3 regions of the Methylophaga sp. UBA3603 genome follow, and region 1 is predicted to be linked to each of the others. Evidence: predicted binding sites of a transcription regulator. Region 1 holds the regulator's gene; each other region holds the start of a gene.
What was found. The regulator PhoB, encoded in region 1, activates phosphate uptake and scavenging genes when phosphate is short. The targets are predictions, from matches to a motif close to GNNTGTCATAAAACTGTCANAT.
Positions count from the first base shown of each region.

Region 2: speA (biosynthetic arginine decarboxylase) is a predicted target of PhoB. The motif match lies at 800-821, and genes of this name have one in related genera.
Region 3: olsF (bifunctional ornithine lipid synthase OlsF) is a predicted target of PhoB. The motif match lies at 2,566-2,587, and genes of this name have one in related genera.

Region 1 is NZ_DFMC01000002.1:200,455-204,695, reverse strand. Features, by position in the region: gene phoR (phosphate regulon sensor histidine kinase PhoR) at 1-999, opposite strand, end outside; gene phoB (phosphate regulon transcriptional regulator PhoB) at 1,012-1,704, opposite strand; gene arsJ (organoarsenical effux MFS transporter ArsJ) at 1,786-3,009, opposite strand; gene B4F66_RS01550 (inorganic phosphate transporter) at 3,068-4,241, opposite strand, start outside.
Region 2 is NZ_DFMC01000008.1:152,051-156,291, forward strand. Features, by position in the region: gene B4F66_RS06185 (succinylglutamate desuccinylase/aspartoacylase family protein) at 1-771, shown strand, start outside; gene speA (biosynthetic arginine decarboxylase) at 881-2,830, shown strand; gene B4F66_RS06195 (saccharopine dehydrogenase family protein) at 2,855-4,054, shown strand.
Region 3 is NZ_DFMC01000008.1:20,268-24,508, reverse strand. Features, by position in the region: gene B4F66_RS05575 (SDR family oxidoreductase) at 1-335, shown strand, start outside; gene B4F66_RS05570 (YchJ family protein) at 335-793, shown strand; gene olsF (bifunctional ornithine lipid synthase OlsF) at 796-2,511, opposite strand; gene panD (aspartate 1-decarboxylase) at 2,628-3,008, opposite strand; gene panC (pantoate--beta-alanine ligase) at 3,060-3,914, opposite strand; gene panB (3-methyl-2-oxobutanoate hydroxymethyltransferase) at 3,914-4,241, opposite strand, start outside.

The sequences.
Region 1 (4,241 bases):
TTCTGCTGGGGTATATTTGACTGCATTAAAGACCAGATTGGAGATTGCGCTGCGTAGTTCATCAGCATCTGCCATTAGCCATTTTTCACTCAAACAATGCAGGTTGATCTGATGTTGATGAAAATGTTCCAGTCGTTTGGCATCCTCCACCACGCTATGCAATAACTTGCAGATATCCGTAGGTCGGTGTTGCAACGGCTTTTCACCGGTTTCCAGTTGGGATAATGCCAGCAGATCCTTGATCATAAGATGCATTCGCTGGCTTTGTTGCTGCATTACCGGCAAAGCCTGTTGCCAGAGCTCCTGATCACTTTCCGTGGTCAACGTTTCCAGATACCCCCGTAAAACCGTCAATGGTGTACGCAATTCATGCGATACATTGGCCACAAAATCACGCCGCATACGCTGCAGTTTCTGTGTCTGGGTGATATCTCTGGCGATCAGCAACCTGTCCTTGCTGGCATACCGAACGACTTTGAATTCAAGCTGAATGCGATCATTCATCGGTGAAACGGCTATAACCGATTCCTCGGCGTCACCATCAAGTTCCAGTAATTTTTGGAATGCCGGGTCGCGAACCAGATTATTGACTCTGACGCCATTGTCATGCGGCCAGTTGATTCCCAATAACGTCATGGCTGAGGTATTGGCCCAACTGACTTGACCAAACTCGCCCATTACCACCACCGCATCAGGTAAAGCCGCAGTGGCCGATTGGAAACGTTTTAAATAACCGGTGAGCTTTTTTTTACGACTGCTGTTTTGTGCGCGCATCTGTTCGATCTGCCGACACACGTCATTAATAACCCCTTCGGCTTGCGGAGAACTGTTTTTCTTAGGTTTATCCAGCCATGCCTGCAACTGGTTCCATTTACTCTGCATCCAGAAAATGTAAATAAGTGCAGCGACAAACAGAAAAGCCATCATATGACCAACGACCAGTCCCACAAAACCGGCCAGACTGAGCACGGTCAGTAAACGCCAATAATCCCATTGCATCAGACGATCCTGCTATTCAGCAGAAAAACGGTAACCGACACCGCGAACGGTTTGTACCAGGTTGTCATGACCGCTGGGTTCCAGCGCCTTACGCAGACGACGAATGTGCACATCCACTGTGCGCTCCTCTATATATACGGTATCGCCCCAGACAAAATCCAGCAGCTGGGAGCGGTTATAGGCTCGCTCTGGGTTTTTCATAAAAAAGTGTAGTAAACGGAATTCGGTCGGTCCCAATTCAATGCGTTCACCATTCACCGAGACCCGGTGGCTTTTGGTATCCATAACCAGTTCACCCATCTGCAATTTCTGGGCATCATCATCTTCCATCGGACGACAACGACGTAAAACCGCTTTAATTCGTGCAATTAATTCAGGTGGGGAAAATGGTTTATTAATATAGTCATCAGCACCGACGCTCAGACCTTTCACCATATCTTCACTTTCGCCTTTGGCGGTGAGCATAATCACGGGAATGGATGCTAAAAACTCATTGGCACGCAGACGGCGGATAAACTCGATGCCATCAATTCCAGGTAACATCCAGTCCAGCAAAATCATGTCTGGTTGTTGATTTTTCAACCAATCCAGCCCCGTTTCGCCATCCTTGACTGCTTCGCAGGTAAATCCCGTTTGACGCAGACTGAAATTAATCATGTCACGAATGGCGGCGTCATCTTCAACCAGTAATACTGATATGCTCATATCCGATTTTTTCCTGAACTATTTTTCTAAGAATAAAGCTTAACGGCTAAATATGACAATTTGATAACAACGCTGAAAGCTTTATACAGTCTGGTCTTTGCGCGGTAACATTTTTGAAATAAAACTGGCGGACAGAATCATTAAGGCAGAAATGACCAGACAGGCTGCTAACCCGGAAACCTGATAGACCCAGCCAGATAATAATGTACCAAACAATCTTCCAGCCGCATTAGCCATGTAATAAAAACCGACATCCAGGGAAACCCCAGCCGCATCTGCATATGACACGATAAGATAGGAATGGATTGCAGAATTGATCGCAAAGATAGCGCCATAAATTAATAAGCCGACAGTTAAAGCAGGTATGACAGCCCATTCAAAATATACCGAGGCGGCAATCAATAACGGCAACACAAAGAGGGGTAAGGACCATAGCCAGACATGATAGCCATCAGGAGCGTTTTGTCTGGAAAAGCCAGTCAGCTTAGGGGCAAGTGCCTGCACAATACCGTAAGCAATTACCCAAGCCGCCAGCAGACCACCGACATAAATAGGTGACCACTGTAATTGGGCATGCAAAAACACCGGTAAGGCCACCACAAACCAGATATCTCGAGAACCAAACAAAAAGAACCTTGCCAACGACAAATGATTCACCGGTGCACTTTTTGACCAGATATCACTGAATTTTGGTTTATTTTTGGCTTTACCCAGATCGCGTTGCAACATGACGATGCTGAAAATCAGCACTACCAGAAGCACAATCGCCATGGCCAGTATCGCGCCACGAAAACCGATCCAGGAAAGCAGGGCCGCACCGACAAAAAAACCAACACCTTTCAGGGCATTTTTGGAGCCGGTAAGGATGGATATCCATTTAAATAAGGTTGATTGGGCGTTATCAGCCACCAGCATTTTGATGCTGGATTTGGCACTCATTTTATTCAAATCTTTGGCAATACCGGAGAGTGCCTGCGCGACCATGACATACGCCACAGTGAGCCACTGCGGATCCACCAGCAGCATTGCCAATGCAATGACCTGTAATAACAAGCCCAGATGCATGGTGACGTTTAACCCTACTCTGGCGGCCAGCCAGCCACCGACCAGGTTTGTCACTATGCCGAAAAATTCATACAGAACAAACAGCATTGCCACTTCAAGCGGGCTGTAGCCCAGTTGATGGAAAAACAATACCACCAGCATGCGTAACGCACCGTCGGAAACGGTAAACGCCCAGTAGCTGAAGGTCACGACCAGATATTGCTGAATCGCAATGGGCAATGCTTTAAGTTTATTCAGCATGTTCAAATCGTCCTGACAAATAAGCTGAAAATAATATGTCAGTTTAATGAAGATTTGATTACAGCATGATGCCTCTAATCATAAAGAAGATGCAGGCTGATAAAGTTGCCGCTGCTGGAACGGTGACCACCCACGCTGTGACGATCTTTTTCACCATATCGCGTTTAACGAACAGGTTTTTCTTTTCTTTTTTGAGGACTTTTTTGGCTTTTTTCAGCGCGGACTCTTCCTCATCAATCAATCGATAAAGCTCGGTAATACGTTGATATTCATCCACGGTTTTGGAGGGTTTTTTCTCCAGTTTTTTCAATTCGCCGCGCAGTGCATTAAGCATCTTTTTATCATCTTTGATTTCGGCTTTTTCGCGATCAATCTGGCGTTCGATTTTATTTGATTCATCCAGCCATTCACGCAGGAACCCAACCCCAAATACCCCACCAATGGCAATATGCGTTGTACTGACCGGCAATCCGAGCTGACTGGCAATGATGACGGTCAAAGCAGCAGCCATAGCGATTGAATAGGCTCGCATCTGATCCAGCTCGGTAATTTCACCACCTACGGTACGAATCAGCCTTGGACCATACAGACCCAAGCCAATGGCAATACCTAAAGCACCCACGGCCATAATCCAAAGCGGAATACCGGCTTTATCGGTGATACCACCTGACATAATGGCGTCATTTATTGCGGCCAGAGGACCGATGGCATTTGCCACGTCATTCGCACCATGAGCAAAACTTAATAAGGCCGCAGCAAAGATTAACGGAATAGTGAATTGTGCATTGACACTGGCACGATCATTTTTCATGTATTGCAGATTACTGGCCAGAGACTTTTTAACGATCCAGAACACCAGCACCCCAATCAGAAAACCAATCAATGCAGCAGCCAAAAAACTGGGGTTGGCTTGCGGAGCTATATCGACAATTGGCAGTCCATTCAGCGTAGTTATGAATTGCCCCCATACCTGCTTAAGCCCTTTGATCACCAGATAAGTGGAAAAAGCCCAGGCCATCACCGAAACATAAATCGGTACCCAACGATAGGAAGCCTGAATTTTGTCGTCGCGAAAAATGATGGTTTTTTTGATAGCCAATAAAAAAGAGGCCGCAATAATGCCTCCCATCAATGGCGAAATAATCCAGGAACTGACAATAGCCCCCATAGTGCCCCAGTCAACAATACCAAAGCCAGCGGCAGCCATACCACCGCCCATTACCCCCCCCACT
Region 2 (4,241 bases), on a different contig from region 1:
CAAACACGTTATTTGCCAGACCGCCGAGATTTAAACCGCTGTTTCCCCGGTTCTGAAGAGGGTTCTCTGGCGGCGCGCCTCGCCAATCTTTTTATGAGCGAGGTGGTGAATAAGTGTACCCATGGCGTAGATTTACATACTGCAGCCATTCACCGCGATAACCTGCCACAGATTCGTGCAGCGTTGGATAATCCTGCCGTTGAAGAAATGGCGAGAGCATTTAATGCCCCGGTTATTTTGAATTCAGGCTTGATTGAGGGATCTCTGCGTTATGCCTGTCAGCAGGCCAATGTGCCGGTTATCGTCTATGAAGCCGGTGAAGCATTACGTTTTAATGAACTGGCGATTCGTGCTGGTGTCAGAGGCGTATTGGCGGTAATGCGTAAGCTGGGCATGTTGACTGAATCCCGTACTAAACATTTGAAACCGGTAGAACCATTTGTCGCGCGTTCAAGCAGTTGGGTGAGGGCACCGCAAAGCGGAATTTTCAGAATGCTGGTTCCTATGGGAGCCCACGTGACCAAAGGCGATATTCTGGGAATGGTCGCGGCCCCATATGGTGATGAAAAATCGGAAACCAAAGTGGTCGCAATCTGTAGTGGCGTGATCATTGGCAGAACCAATATTCCTCTGGTCAATGAGGGTGAGGCGCTGTTCCATATTGCGCGTTTTAATCGCCCTGACGAAGTTGCGGACAGTGTGGAGGCGTTCAATACCAATCTGGATCCATCAACAGATACCAGCGTTCCAGAAGAGCAACCAATTATCTAGGCCTGCGATTCATCTCGTTACGTAGTAGTGCTGTCATAATATTTTTGCAATTTATCCGTAAAATAGTGACAATCCCGCGATTTAACTGAAGCCAAAGGGGGTCATACTGATGACACAAACCCATGCCAATCTTGATACACACTCACCTGATGTTGCCCCTGAAGAGTGGAGTGCGCAACATAGCAGTAAGCTTTATGGTGTGCGTGATTGGGGGACGGATTATTTTGATATTTCCGCCGATGGCAATGCGGTCGTCAGTTTGCAATTTGGTGAAAAGACTATTCATGTTCCATTGATCGATATTGTTAATGGAATGAAAGAGCGTGGCCTGGATATGCCCGCTGTATTACGCATTGAAAACCTGCTGGATTTGCGAATTACCCAACTGAACGAGGCTTTTGCCCGGGCGATTAAAACAGCTGGCTATAAAAATGACTATCGCGGCGTCTTCCCAATCAAGGTAAATCAGCAATGCCACGTTATTGAGGAAATTGCAGATTATGGTCGTCGTTATCATCATGGTCTGGAAGCGGGCAGTAAAGCCGAATTAATTATTGCTATTTCACAACTACGTGACCATGACAGTCTGATTATCTGCAATGGTTATAAAGACGAAGAGTTTATTGAACTGGGTTTATATGCCCGTCAAATGGGTATCAAGTGTTTCTTTGTGCTGGAAACCGCCACAGAATTAACCACTATTCTGGAGCGAAGCAAAGCATTGGGAATCGAGCCACTGATCGGTATGCGTATTCGCCTCGCTTCAACCGTTGAAGGTCACTGGAATGGTGACAGCGGGGATCGTTCGATATTTGGCTTGTCGACCAATGCTTTGCTGGAAGTGGTTGAACAGCTCAAAAAAGCCGATATGTTGCATTGCCTGCAGTTACTGCATAGCCACTTAGGCTCACAAATTCCCAATATTCGTAATATCCGTAGTGGGGTAATGGAAGCCTGCCGTTTTTACACTGGCTTAATCGAAGAAGGCGCACCGATGGGCTATATGGACCTGGGTGGCGGCTTGGCAGTTGACTACGAAGGTGCTCGTTCTAACAGCACCCACAGTATGAACTACGGCCTGGACGAATATTGCTACAACATTATCGAAACCTTGCAGGAATGTCTGGATCCGCTGGATATCGAACACCCAGTCGTCATTACTGAATCTGGTCGGGCATTGATTGCCTATTCTTCCATGTTGTTATTTAACGTATTGGAAGTCCGTGATCATAAACCTGGCACGATTCCGGAAATTGTTCCGGATGATAGTCCCGATATGCTGGTGAACCTCTATGCCGTACTGAATAATGTAAAACTGCAGAACCTGCAGGAGTGTTACAACGATGCCATATATTATCGTGATGAATTACGTGAGTTATTCCATCACGGTCAGGCAACTCTCCGTGAACGGGCTTTAGCCGAGAATGTTTCATTGGCCATTTTGGAAAAAATCTCAGAATTGTTGCCCCAGGCACGCCGGGTTTCTGCTGAACTGGAAAGTTTGCCAGAGTTACTGTCCGATATTTATTACGGTAATTTCAGTCTGTTTCAATCGTTACCGGATATCTGGGCGATTGACCAGATCTTCCCCATCATGCCGATTCATCGCTTGAATGAAAAACCCACTCGCGCAGCGGTTATCGCTGATATGACCTGTGATTGTGATGGCAAAATTGATTCGTTTTCATACGAAGATGGGATTCGCAAAACGTTGCCATTACATCCGCTAATTGAGGGTGAGGAATATTATCTGAGCGTATTTCTGGTTGGAGCGTATCAGGAAACCCTTGGGGATTTACATAACCTGTTTGGTGATACCAACGTGGTCAGTGTGCATATTAATGAGGATGGTAGCTTTGATTTTGTCCGTGAGTTTCATGGCGACAGCATTGCCGATGTGCTCAGCTACGTTGAATACGACCCGAAAGTGATGCAGGAGCAATTCCGTAAACTGGCTGAACAAGCTGTGCGGGATGGCAAGATTTCGGTACCAATGCGTCAACAAATGTTACGTGCCTTCAGCGATAGCATGAATGGCTACACCTTCTTTGAAAGATAACTGCAGATTTATAAGGATTCAACAATGTCAAAAGTGATCATTATTGGCGCCGGTGGTGTTGGCGGCGTCGTTACGCATAAATGTGCCCAATTACCGGAAGTGTTTTCAGAGATTATTCTGGCCAGCCGTAATGAAGACAAATGTAAAGCCATAGCAGCGCAGCTGGATCGCCCAATCCGCACTGCTCAAATCGATGCCGATAACGTACCAGAACTGACTGCTTTACTGGAAAAAGAAAAACCGGATCTGGTCATCAACGTAGCGTTACCTTATCAGGACTTGCACATCATGGACGCCTGTTTGGCCGCTGGTGTGGATTATCTGGATACGGCTAACTATGAGCCCTTGGATACCGCCAAGTTTGAATACAGCTGGCAGTGGGCTTATCGAGAAAAATTCGAAAATGCCGGTTTGATGGCATTACTCGGCAGCGGTTTTGATCCCGGTGCCACCAATGTCTTTACTGCCTATCTTGCCAAACATTACTTCGATGAAATCCATGAGCTGGATATTATTGACGTCAATGGCGGCGATCATGGTTATCCATTTGCCACCAACTTCAATCCGGAAATCAATATTCGTGAAGTCACGGCAGAGTGTCGTCACTGGGAAAATGGTGAATTTGTTACCACGCCGGCCATGTCAAAAAAAGCCAGTTTTACCTGCCCGGAGGAAGTCGGCAATTACAACATCTACCGTATGTACCATGAAGAGCTGGAATCGCTGGTAGTCAACTTCCCGACTTTGAAACGTGCCCAGTTCTGGATGAGCTTTGGTGAAAGCTATCTTAAACATCTGGAAGTGCTGGGTAATGTCGGTATGACCGGTATTGACCCAATTGATTTTAACGGTCAGCAGATTGTACCGATTCAGTTCCTCAAAGCTTTGTTACCAGATCCTTCAACACTTGGCCCTCGCACCAAAGGTAAAACCTGCATTGGTTGCGTAGTGAAGGGTGTTAAGGATGGTAAAGAGAAAATTGTGTATCTCTATCAAATAAAAGACCATCAGGATTGCTACGCTGAAGTTCAGTCGCAGGCGATTTCTTATACCACTGGTGTACCAGCCATGATTGGCGCCAAGATGATGCTGGAAGGCAAATGGAAAAAACCGGGCGTCTGGAACATTGAACAGTTTGATCCGGATCCATTTATGGAAGATATGAATAAATATGGACTGCCTTGGGAAGTGATCGAACTGGATGATTTCAATCTCGACGATTGACCTTATGGATCTATAAAAATTTAACCACAGAGGCACGGAGGGTACGGAGGAAAAGTATACATCCGCATATGGGCGCAGATTTTTAATTTTAATATGAATGTAGGTCGGGTTAACGTAGCGTAACCCGGCAAAAATAATCTGCGAGAATCAGCGTAATCTGCGGATAAAACTCTGTGATCTCCGTGTC
Region 3 (4,241 bases), on a different contig from region 1:
TTGATAAACGCCGTCATCCAGGCAGGTTTTTCCGAAATGGTCGTCGTGTGCCTCAAGCAGATGCTCCGGTGAATCTGATTCACCTTGATGATTGCCTCGGTATTATTGATGCCATTTTGCAACAGCAAGCCTGGGGAGAAACCTTTAACGGTTGTGCTGACACCCATCCCAGCAAACGTGAATTTTATAGTTATGCGAGAAAGTTGATGGGGCTACCCGCTCCCGAGTTTGACACTGAAACAGAAGTTAAATACAAAATAATCAGTAATCAAAAAATTAAAACAAAACTTAACTATACCTTTCAACATCCTGACTTAATGAAGATTGTATTTTAATGAGTGACCAAGACTGTCCTTGCCTTAGTGGGAAAACGTATCAAGATTGTTGTGGTTTATTACATCAGGGTAAACAGACTGCAGTCACGGCTGAACAGTTAATGCGTTCGCGTTATAGTGCGTTTGTAATGCAACAGAGCAATTATTTGCAGACTACCTTGCATCCATCTCAACGACAGCCAGACGACACCAACAGCTTGCAGCAAACGATGCAAACAACACAATGGCTGGGTTTAACTATTATCGAACATTCACAAGACGGCGATGAAGCTGAGGTCGAATTTATTGCCTTTTATCTGGATAATCCGATGGGGCAATTACATGAAAGATCACGGTTTTGTCGACAGGATGGCCTATGGTTTTATCTTGATGGTGAATTTCTGCCTCCCATCAAACTTGGCCGGAATGATAAATGCATTTGTGGCAGTGGAAAAAAACTTAAACGCTGCCACGGGTGATGTTAGGTATTTTTTTCACCTAAATAACGTTTGCGTTTAGCTGGTTTTAATTGCTGCAGATCGACCATCACCAGTCCATCGATACAGTTACCGAAATTGGCATCAATATTAAAATCGATAAACCGCACACCACTTGGCTCACAAATATCGGCGTATTGTTTATAGAGTGTCGGCACCGTTACATTCATATGCGCCAGTTGCTCGCGTACCGCCGTAAAGTCATTGTCAGCATCATGATTCACTAACGTTGAATTAACCCTTTGCTTGATTTCATTATCAAATATATAGGGGACTCTGCCCTTCGCCAGATTTTCTGCATCGGCAAAATGCTTTTGATAAAAACTGACAATCAACGCCTTGGCAAAATCAGGATAGGTATTACTCAAACTGACAGGACCAAATAGATACCGTACTTCTGGATAACGTTTTAGGTAGGCACCGATGCCATACCATAAATAATCCAGGCTGCGCTTACCCCAGTATTTGGGGCTGACAAAGCTGCGACCCAATTCAATACTTACCGGGAAATATTGCTGCATTGCCGCAGTAAACTGAAACAATTCACTGGTATAGATATCACGACCTGCATTCATAATACGAGCGACTTCGCCAATTCGATAAGCACCGGCTATCTCCAGTTCCTGCTCATCCCAGAGAATTAAGTGTCGGTAATCACGATCATAATGATCTAAATCACGTCTTTTACCTGTTCCCTCGCCAACCTGTCTGAAAGTGATTTCCCGTAAACGACCAATCTCCTGCATAACAGCTGAATTTGATTGATAGTCAAACAGATATATTTTTTTATTGTCGGCCGTTTCGCCCAATAATTCAGCCTGCTGCAATTCTTTTTTGATTGCCCGACGTTCCTGCGGATGGGCAATCGTCTGCTCAGTGACAAACAGCGGTTTTTTTCCTTTGGCCAGTCGATATAAGTGGCGCCTTAATAACTTGGCTTTTTCGGCCTTTATCAACGGCAATTGTTCAACCTGTTGATAAGCAATAGACTCCCCTACCCGCATCGAGATAGTTTTGGAGTTTTTATTGAACATTTCATGCGCCAGCATCATGCCTGACAATGGTTTATAAACCATCGAGGCGCTATAAAACAGCGAAGAGTTTCTGGCTTCAACATATATCGGCAAAATGGGCGATTGCGTTTTTTTGGCAAAATTTAAAAACCCACTGTTCCATTTACCATCACGAACACCACCTGGCCGGATACGTGATACTTCACCGGCAGGAAACACAATCACAGCCTCATCATTGTTCAGACACTCAACAATCCTGGCAATACTACTTTTACGGGTAGATTTGGAGAGATTATCTACGGGCAGAAACAACGAACTTAATGCTGAAAAATTCAACAGCATGTCATTGGCAACAATTTTCACATCACGCCTGACTTCACCCACCAGTTTTAATAAACATAGCCCATCTAACGCACCTAATGGATGATTGGCGACAATGACAACACGACCTGTAGCCGGAATATTGTTACGATGACGATGCGTAATGCTATAGCTGAAGTTGAAGTAATCCAGGACCTCATCAATGAAATCAAAGCCTTCAAGCTGCTTATGCTGTTCCAGGAAACGATTAACTTCCTGTTCATGAGTGATTTTTCGGAGAAAGCCTAACGTCGGAATTCTGACCCAAGGTTTTTGATTTTGAAAATTGGGGAATTTTTGTTGAACAGCTTGTTCAATATTGAGCATACGGTTTCTCTGGTAACTTCATGATGCAAAGTCTAGAGAACACATATGACAAAAAAATAACGGTTTGATGACTGTTCAGTGACAGTCTCGCAAACCGTTATATCTAAGGGGTTTAATCAGGCCGCTTGGACAGGAATAGCATGACGCATATGGGTAATATCATTATTTTCATTCAGATATACCAACGTCGGTTTAAAGCTTTTTACTTCTTCTGCATTCATAGCAGTATATGCACAGATAATAATGCGATCGCCCGGAGAGGCTTTATGTGCCGCAGCACCGTTAACTGAGATGATATTAGAACCGTCTTCAGCTCGAATTGCATACGTCACGAAACGTTCGCCATTAGCGACGTTGTAAATATGAATTTGTTCATACTCGTGAATGCCGGCGGCTTCGAGTAATTTGCCATCAATCGCGCATGAACCCTCATATTCCAGTTCAGAATGGGTTACACAGGCACGATGTAATTTAGCTTTTAACAGTGTCAGATGCATAGCTGGCAAAATTCCGTTAGTAAGCCGTATATTATCGCTTTTTAAGAAAGCTCAAGCAAGGTTACAAGCAATATTGTCAATCAATCTTACACTGCCCACACGTCCCGCCGCCAGCAACCGCAACTCTTTATCCACTGCAGGATTAGCCAATTGCAGATCTTCTGCCCGACGAATATCAATATAATCCAATGTAAACCCGGAAGCAGTTAATTGCGTATGGGCTTGAGCCAGTAAAGCCGAATAGTCCTGATTGCCAGACTCCAGCTGTTGTTTGAGTTCAAGCAGATTTGAATACAACGCTGCAGCTTGCTGTTTCAGCGTTTCGTTTAAATGTTGATTACGAGAACTCATCGCCAGACCACTATCTTCTCTTACAGTAGCTGCGCCCACGATCTTAATCGGCAAGTTCAAATCAGCCACCAGTTTACGAATCAGCAATAATTGCTGGTAATCCTTTTCACCAAACACCGCAACATCGGCCTGCACTATATTGAAGAACTTGGTAACGACTGTGGCAACACCATCAAAGTGTCCGGGTCGCTCAAGACCACAGAGCTTGTCATCCATACCAGGCACATGAATAAAGGTATGAAAATCCTTGCCCTGCGGATACATCACCTCAGTATCAGGAGTAAATAACAGATTACAGCCCACCTGAGTCAGCTTTTTAATATCTGTCTGCAACGTCCGGGGATAGTTGGCTAAATCCCGTTTGTCATCAAACTGCAATGGATTGACAAAGATACTGACCACCACTTTGTCAGCCAGAGTCTGGGCTTTTTTCACCAGAGAGATATGCCCGTCATGAAGGTTTCCCATCGTCGGTACAAAGGCAATAGTCCGATGTTCAGCACGCCAGGTCTTTATCTGACCACGCAGGCTCAGAATCGATTCAACAATTTGCATTAATACTGTTGCTCAGCTGTGGGAAACTCACCATTTTTAACGGCTTCAACATAACGACTTATTGCTGCAGGGATGTGACCACTGTCGGCCAGGAAATCATGGCTGAAACGCGGACGTTTACCAGGAGTGATACCTAACATGTCGTGTAACACTAAAACCTGTCCATCACAGTCAGCACCAGCACCAATGCCAATAACCGGAATCGTTAGCGCTTCACTGATGATCTTCGCCAATGCCGCAGGGACGCACTCAAGTACCAGCATATCGGCACCTGCTTTTTCCAAACTAATCGCATCCTGCAGAATTTTATCCGCAGCAGACTGTTCT